DNA from 2 places in the Mesorhizobium sp. B1-1-8 genome. Region 1 is predicted to be linked to the other one. Evidence: predicted binding sites of a transcription regulator. Region 1 holds the regulator's gene; the other holds the start of a gene.
The links. Region 1 encodes HrcA, which represses chaperone genes, less so after heat shock. Its sites were predicted from a motif close to GTTAGCACTCNCNNNNNGNGAGTGCTAAC; they were not measured.
Positions count from the first base shown of each region.

Region 2: the regulator HrcA is predicted to act here: its motif matches at 2,160-2,188, upstream of groES (co-chaperone GroES).

Region 1 is NZ_CP083956.1:737,396-741,603, forward strand. Features, by position in the region: gene FJ974_RS03500 (PQQ-dependent sugar dehydrogenase) at 1-1,038, opposite strand, end outside; gene FJ974_RS03505 (hypothetical protein) at 1,141-1,338, opposite strand; gene hrcA (heat-inducible transcriptional repressor HrcA) at 1,379-2,476, opposite strand; gene rph (ribonuclease PH) at 2,694-3,410, shown strand; gene FJ974_RS03520 (VOC family protein) at 3,594-4,004, shown strand; gene rdgB (RdgB/HAM1 family non-canonical purine NTP pyrophosphatase) at 4,004-4,208, shown strand, end outside.
Region 2 is NZ_CP083956.1:4,206,059-4,210,266, forward strand. Features, by position in the region: gene FJ974_RS20405 (SDR family NAD(P)-dependent oxidoreductase) at 1-289, shown strand, start outside; gene FJ974_RS20410 (hypothetical protein) at 297-1,148, opposite strand; gene FJ974_RS20415 (class I SAM-dependent methyltransferase) at 1,223-2,026, shown strand; gene groES (co-chaperone GroES) at 2,279-2,575, shown strand; gene groL (chaperonin GroEL) at 2,640-4,208, shown strand, end outside.

The DNA of each region.
Region 1 (4,208 bases):
ATGCGCCTGCATCAGCACATCCGGAACCGTGACCTTGCCGGCAAGGTCCGGACGCGCGCCCTTGTAGCGCGGATCCTCATTGTCGCCGATGTAGTACCAGGGCCAGCCGTAGAAGGCGCCGTCCTTGACGGCGGCGGCATATTCGAAGGGCACGTTGTCGCCGAGCTCGTCGCGCTCGTTGACGACGCACCAGAGTGCACCCGTCGCCGGCTGCACGGCCATGCCCGAACAATTGCGCAGGCCGGTAGCGACAGTGCGCCGGTTGTTGCCGTCGGGATCGAAGGCCAGCACGTCGGCGCGGCCCTGTTCCGCGCCCCAGGCTTCGCCCAGCGGCTGCGATTTCGCCCATTCTTCGACACCACCCTTCGGCCTGGCGCTCATGTCCTCGGCGATGTTGGAGCCGGAGCCGACCGACAGATAGAGCGTCTTGCCGTCGGGCGAGAAGGCGATGTCGCGGGTCCAATGGTGGCTGGCGGGGACCTTGGCCACGACGGTTTCCGGCTTGCCGGACGCTTCCAGGTCGCCGTCGCGATAGGGGAAACGGACGACGCTGTTGCTGTTGGCGACATAGACCCATTGCGGCTTGCCGCCCGGCGGGTAGAAGGCGATGCCGTAGGGCCGCGTCAGGCCCTTGGCAAAAACGCTTTTCTCGGCCGGCTTGGCGCTGCCTTCGGCAAGGCGGTAGATACGTATCTGGCCAGCCTTGCTGTCGGCGACGAACAGGTCGCCGTTCGGCGCCACGCGCACGACACGCGGATTTTCGATGCCGGAGGCGACGAGCTCGACGGAAAAGCCTGATGGGACGATCGGCTTGGCGTCTTCAGGGCGATCGGCGAGGCCGCCGCCGTTCGAGGCGGATTCAGTGACGTAAGGCTTTTGCTGGTCATCGGGCTTGATCAGCCGGCGCACGCCGGGCTTGTCGGCCTTCCAGTCGCCAAAGGCGGCGTTGCCGGTCAGCACCGGCTGGTCCGCGGCTTGCGCGAAGGCGCTGGCGGCCAGAAGCAGGGCAAACCCCGCAAAGCCGGCGATCCTGATCATGCTGTCCTCCTCTGATAGATGCAGCCACGAACGCCAGATATTGGCCAGGCGTCTCAAAAGAGAAGCGCGTGCACGCGGATTTGAGGTGAAAGCACGGGCAACTCAGCTCTCTTCGACGCCCAGATCGTCATCGAGGCGCTTTTCCAGCGCGACGAGGTCGTCCGGCAAGGGCAGGCCCATGGCGCGCATTTCCCTGAGCTTTTCGCGCAGTTGCTCCTGGATTTCGTGCTCGTCCTCGGGCTGGTTGACCATTTCCTCGAGCAGCAGGCTGATCTGGGCCTTCAGCGATTCCAGCGCCATCACGCACCCTCCCCTTTGCGGCGGGCCTGACCGCCACGCCTTATCTTAGCATGCGCGAAATAAGCTGCGCCGTATAGTCGACCATCGGCACGATGCGGGCGTAGTTCAGCCGGGTCGGGCCGATGACGCCGAGCGCGCCGACGACGCGGGCGTCCTTGTCGCGATAGGGGGCAACGACCAGCGACGAGCCGGACAGCGAAAACAGCTTGTTCTCCGAGCCGATGAAGATGCGCACGCCTGGCCCTTCCTCGGCGAGGTCGAGCAGCTGCAGCAGCCCGTCCTGCGTCTCCAGATCCTCGAACAGATGGCGCAGCAATTCGAGATCGGCCTGGGCGGTGACGTTTTCCAGAAGGTTGGCGCGGCCGCGCACGATGAGACGCGCCGGCAGGCCGCTTTCAGCGCCCGCCCAGACGGCCAGGCCCTTCTCGACCAGGTCCTGCGACAGCGTGTCGAGGGCTGCCCTGGTCTCGTCCTTAATGCGGGCGATCTCGATACGCGCCTCGGCCAGGGTGCGGCCCCTTATATGGGCGTTGAGGAAGTTGGAGGCTTCGTGCAGCTGCGAGACGGTGATGCCGGCCGGCAGGTCGACGACGCGGTTCTCGACGTCGCCGTTCTGCGACACCAGAACGGCGAGCGCCTTGGCCGGTTCGAGCTGGATGAATTCGATATGCTTCAGCGCCACCTCGTTCTTGGCGGCGAGCACCAGGCCGGCGCCGCGCGACATGCCGGACAGCATCTGGCTGGCCTCGGTCAACATATGCTCCAGCGTCGCGCCCGAACCGGAAGCGCGCACCTGCGCCTCGATGATGCGGCGCTCCTCGTCGGAAAGATCGCCAAGCTCCATGAAGGCGTCGACAAAGAAGCGCAGGCCGGCCTGGGTCGGTAATCGCCCTGCCGAGATGTGCGGCGCGTAGATCAGCCCGAGATGCTCAAGATCGCTCATCACGTTGCGGATGGTGGCTGGCGACAGCGAGGAGGGCAGGATGCGCGACAGGCTGCGCGAACCGACCGGCTCGCCATCCCTGAGATAGGAATCGACGATGCGCCGGAAGATATCGCGCGAGCGCATATCAAGCGCCTGAAGGGCGGGCGCCTGAAGCACCGGCGGTTGCGAAGCGGGATCGACTGCCTTGTTCATTCGAGCCAGAAACCTCCGGCCCAAGGATATAGATACCGGCGCCCCTGGCGCAACCCAGGTGCCGCGTTCGCGATCACCAGTGCCGCTCTTGCGGTTTCCCGGTGCAGCTTTTGCGGTCGCGTGCCCGTTTTCCTTGCGCCCCGGTTTTCCTTTGCGACTTGCGGCGCATGCGTCTACAAGCCGCCAACGATCCCGGAACAGGATGAAAAGAGCCTCGATGCGCCCCTCCAAACGCCAAGCCGATGAAATGCGCGCCATCTCCTTCGAGCGCGGCGTCTCCAAGCATGCCGAAGGGTCGTGCCTGGTGAAGTTCGGCGACACGCATGTGCTGTGCACGGCGAGCCTTGAGGAAAAGGTGCCGGCCTGGATGCGCAATTCCGGCAAGGGCTGGGTGACGGCCGAATACGGCATGCTGCCGCGCTCGACCGGCGAGCGCATGCGGCGCGAGGCATCCGCCGGCAAGCAAGGCGGCCGCACGCTGGAGATCCAGCGGCTGATCGGCCGTTCGCTGCGCGCCGTGGTCGACCTGCAGGCGCTCGGCGAACAGCAGATCACCGTCGATTGCGACGTCATCCAGGCCGATGGCGGCACCCGCACGGCGTCGATCACCGGCGGCTGGGTTGCGCTCTATGATTGCCTGCGCTGGATGGAGGCGCGCCAGATGGCGAGTGTTGCCAAGGTGCTGAAGGACCATGTCGCGGCGATTTCCTGCGGCATCCATGACGGCCAGCCGGTCATCGATCTCGATTACCTGGAGGATTCCTCGGCCGGCACCGACGCCAATTTCGTCATGACCGGCAAGGGCGGCATCGTCGAGATCCAGGGCACCGCCGAGGGCGAGCCGTTCTCCGAGGAGCAGTTTTCGGCGCTGATGGGGCTGGCGAAGAAAGGTATTTCGCGGCTGATAAGTTTGCAGCAGATGGCGGTGGCTTAGGTTTGAAATGCCGAGCCTGGGCCCCCCTCTCTGTCCTGCCGGACATCTCCCCCTCAAGGGGGGAGATTGGCTGTTGCGTCGGCTTTCGCCAATCGCCGACGTTGCAAGACGTGCGGCGGCATCGAAACTGCTGATCTCCCCCCTTGAGGGGGAGATGCCCGGCAGGGCAGAGAGGGGGGCCTCGTGACACCTTCGGCTATCCTAGAATCCGCCCTTTACGTCACAGACCTACACGCCGCCGAAGCCTTCTACCGCGACATCATCGGCCTCGAAGCGCTGGGCAAAGTCGAAGGCCGCCACGTCTTCTTCCGCTGCGGCAAAGGCGTGCTGCTGCTCTTCAACGCCGAAGCGACCAAAATTCCGCCGGCGCCCGATGCCAGGCTGAAGGTGCCGCCGCACGGCACGGTGGGGGAAGGCCACCTCTGCTTTGCCGCAAGCGCCGACGAGATCGCCGGCTGGCGCAAGCATCTCGCGGCGAAAAACATCGTCATCGAAAGCGATTTCGAATGGCCGCAGGGCGGACGCTCGATCTATATCCGCGACCCCTCGGACAATTCGATCGAATTCGCCGAGCCAAGGATCTGGGGCCTTTGATGCATCAGCTCAACGGACACAAAATCGTCGTCGCCAGCCACAATGAAGGCAAGTTGCGCGAGTTTGCCGAGCTGATGGCGCCATTCGGCTTCGAGGCGAAATCGGCCAGGGACTATGGCCTGCCCGAACCCGACGAGACCGGCACCACTTTCGAGGAAAACGCCTGTATCAAGGCCTTCGCCGCGGCCAAGGCGACCGGCCTGC
Region 2 (4,208 bases), 2.2 Mb from region 1:
TGCGATGATGAAAGGCGGCATCGAGGTGTTCACACGCTACCTCGCCAAGGAGCTCGGTCCGCGCGGCATCACCGCCAACACGGTGGCGCCCGGCGCGATCGCGACAGACTTCAACGGCGGCCATGTGCGCGACGACGCCGATATCAACCGCATGGTGGCAAGCGTCACCGCGCTCGGCCGCGCCGGCGTCCCCGACGACATCGGCCCGATGATCGCCTCGCTGCTGTCGGACGACAATCGCTGGGTCAACGCCCAGCGCATCGAAGTGTCGGGCGGCATGAACATCTGAGGCCCGACTATGCGAACTGGCGGATCAGCCCCTCGAAGCCGTCGGCGAGATTGGCGTTGCCGGCGGCGATGAAGGCGGACAGGTTGCGGGCGCGGCCGGGCGTCTTGTTGGCGTCGAGCAGCACCGCCCTGCCCTCGTGCATGACGAAGTCGAATTTGCCGTAGTCGAAGCCGAGTTCGCGCCTTAAAGCGCGGAGCTCGTCCGGCACCGGAACCGCCTCGCGGCGGATGGTGTCGTCGCCCTTGACCAAGCTCTGCGGCGACACATGGCGGGTGCAGCGCTCGCGCTCGCCGCAGAACAGCCAGAAGCGGGCGGCGAAACCGTCCGGCTCCGGCTCCGGAATGAATTTTTCGACCACCAGATCCTCGCGTTCGAACACTTCCGCCGGAATGTCGGCGAGCGAGGCGTGGATCTGATAGCGATCAAAAATCGCGGCACCCGGAAACGGCTCCGGCCTGCCGGCCCGCCGCGACTGACGATTCAGATGCTCTTCCGGCGTTCCCCAATGATTGAGGCTGCTCTTGACGATGACCTGCCCGGTCCAGCCGTCGTCCTTGCCTATCACGGCCCCACTGATGCGTCGTTTCGAGATATCGGTGGCGCCCAGGTTGAGGCAAAAGGGAAAGCCGCGCGCGTATTCGACATACTCGGTCGGGGTCACCGTTGCGTCGACATGCAGCACGGCGATGTCAGCGGCCGGCTTCGCCGAAGTGCCGCTGAGCACGCGCACCGAATGGCCGCGCCGCTTCAGTTCCTCCAGCTGATCAAACAGCATATATGGGCTGTCGCGGCGCATCAGCAGTCCGCGCCGGCTTTGGAAGCGGTCAAATTCATGCGTGATGACGGCGATGCGTGCCATGCGTCCCCACTTGGCTTCTTTAGCGTCGTCGATTATTCAACCGCGTACAATGCGGTATCAGGTTCGGGGTTTGCATGACAGACCACTGGAATGCAATTCGCAAGCACTGGCAGTTGCTCGGGCCGCCGCTGCGACCGCCGGCGGAAGTCGTCGAGACTTACGACCGCGAGCTCGACCTTGCCCGATCCCACGTCGTTATGCTTGGCGTGACGCCGGAACTCGCCGGGCTCGGGGCGAGCATGACGGCCGTGGACGAATCCCGTGACATGATCGCCGGCGTCTGGCCGGGCGACACCGATACACGCAAGGCGATCATCGGCGACTGGTTCGGCCTCCCGTTGCCCGATGCAAACGTCGATGCGCTGATCGGCGATGGATGCCTCTCGGTCATCGGCGGCTTCGATGTCAGGCGGGCGCTGTTTGCGGCCATTGCCCGCGTGTTGAAAGCCGATGGGCGCGCCGGCATCAGGCTTTATGCTTGCCCCGAAACACGCGACGATCCACGGGATGTCCGCGCCCTGGCACTGGCGGGCGGCGTCTCGACCTTCCACGATCTCAAATGGCGCGTGGCCATGACCGCGATCGGCGGCGCGCCGGACTACATCATCCCCGTCACGGGAATCCTCGAACAATTCGATGCGATGTTTCCAGACCGCGACGAGCTCTCGGCGCGCACCGGATGGGAGCTGCCGGTGATCGGCACCATCGACGTCTACAGGAACTCGTCGGTCATCTATAGTTTTACGCCGACAGCGGTGCTCGTCGAGGAGGCCAGGGTTTTCTTCGACGATGTGCGCGTCGCCTCGACCGGCAACTACGGCCTCGCCGAACGGTGCCCGCTGCTGGTGCTGCGCTCGCCACGAAAACCGATGCGATAGGCAAATTCCACGTTGATCCCCAATGGCAATCGGCGCATTCCGGAACCCGGCGATTGCCCAAGCAAAATTTCGCGCCATTGCCCCTCCCCGCGCGCCTTGACTCTCGAAAGCCACCGGCCTATTTCAACGCCACGTTAGCACTCGCCATTGGTGAGTGCTAACTGATGTCCGGCATCGTCGGGCAGGTACTGGTTTGTCCGGCCTCGCCGGACTGAGGAACAGTTCTCACCGTTCTCATTCGAGGAAGAAAACATGGCAAAGTCGAAGTTCCGCCCGCTTCATGACCGCGTGGTCGTTCGCCGGGTCGAATCCGAATCCAAGACCGCCGGCGGGATCATCATCCCGGACACGGCGAAGGAAAAGCCGCAGGAAGGCGAGATCATCGCCGTCGGCTCCGGCGCCCGCGACGAAAGCGGCAAGCTCGTCCCGCTCGACGTCAAGGCCGGCGACCGCGTGCTGTTCGGCAAATGGTCGGGCACCGAAGTCAAGCTCAACGGCGAAGACCTTCTGATCATGAAGGAAGCCGACATCATGGGCATCATCGGCTGAAACATCGGCCTCTTCATCAACTGAATTTTCGGGCTCGTTCCGAGCCCCTGCCAGGAGCTAAAACATGGCTGCCAAAGACGTAAAATTCTCCCGCGACGCCCGTGAGCGCATGCTGCGCGGCGTCAACATCCTCGCCGACGCGGTTAAGGTGACGCTCGGCCCCAAGGGCCGCAACGTCGTCATCGACAAGTCGTTCGGCGCCCCGCGCATCACCAAGGACGGCGTCACCGTCGCCAAGGAAATCGAGCTCGAGGACAAGTTCGAGAACATGGGCGCGCAGATGGTCCGCGAAGTCGCTTCGAAGACCAACGACATCGCCGGCGACGGCACCACGACCGCGACCGTTCTGGCGCAGTCGATCGTCCAGGAAGGCCACAAGGCGGTTGCCGCCGGCATGAACCCGATGGACCTGAAGCGCGGCATCGATCTGGCCGTAGCCGACGTGGTCGGCACGCTGATCAAGAACGCCAAGAAGATCAAGACCTCGGAAGAGGTTGCCCAGGTCGGCACCATCGCCGGCAATGGCGACTCCTCGGTCGGCTCGATGATCGCGGAAGCGATGCAGAAGGTCGGCAATGAAGGCGTCATCACGGTCGAGGAAGCCAAGACCGCCGACACCGAGCTGGAAGTCGTCGAAGGCATGCAGTTCGACCGCGGCTACCTGTCGCCCTACTTCGTCACCAACGCCGACAAGATGGTCGCCGATCTGGAAGACGCCTACGTCCTGCTGCACGAGAAGAAGCTCTCCAACCTGCAGGCCATGCTGCCGGTGCTGGAAGCTGTCGTGCAGACCTCGAAGCCGCTGGTCATTATCTCGGAAGACGTCGAAGGCGAGGCCCTGGCCACGCTCGTCGTCAACAAGCTGCGTGGCGGCCTGAAGATCGCCGCCGTCAAGGCGCCGGGCTTCGGTGACCGCCGCAAGGCCATGCTGGAAGACATCGCAATCCTCACCGGTGGCCAGGTCATCTCGGAAGACCTCGGCATCAAGCTCGAGAATGTCGGCCTCAACATGCTCGGCCGCGCCAAGAAGGTGTCGATCTCCAAGGAGAACACCACCATCGTCGACGGCGCCGGCAAGAAAGCCGAGATCCAGGGCCGCGTTGCCCAGATCAAGCAGCAGATCGAGGAGACCACCTCGGACTACGACAAGGAGAAGCTGCAGGAGCGTCTGGCCAAGCTCGCCGGCGGCGTCGCGGTGATCCGCGTCGGCGGCGCGACCGAGGTCGAGGTCAAGGAAAAGAAGGACCGCGTCGATGACGCCCTCAACGCGACCCGCGCGGCCGTCGAAGAAGGCATCGTTCCCGGCGGCGGCGTCGCGCTGCTGCGCGCTTCGCTGACCATCAAGGCGAACGGCGCCAATTCCGACCAGACCGCCGGCATCAACATCGTGCGTCGCGCGCTGCAGGCTCCGGCCCGCCAGATCGCGGCAAACGCCGGTGCGGAAGCCTCGATCGTTGCCGGCAAGATCCTCGAGAACAAGGGCGCGACCTTCGGCTACAACGCCCAGACCGGCGAATATGGCGATATGATCGCCATGGGCATCGTCGACCCGGTCAAGGTCGTGCGCACGGCTCTCCAGGACGCGGCCTCGGTCGCCGGCCTGTTGGTCACCACCGAAGCCATGATCGCCGAA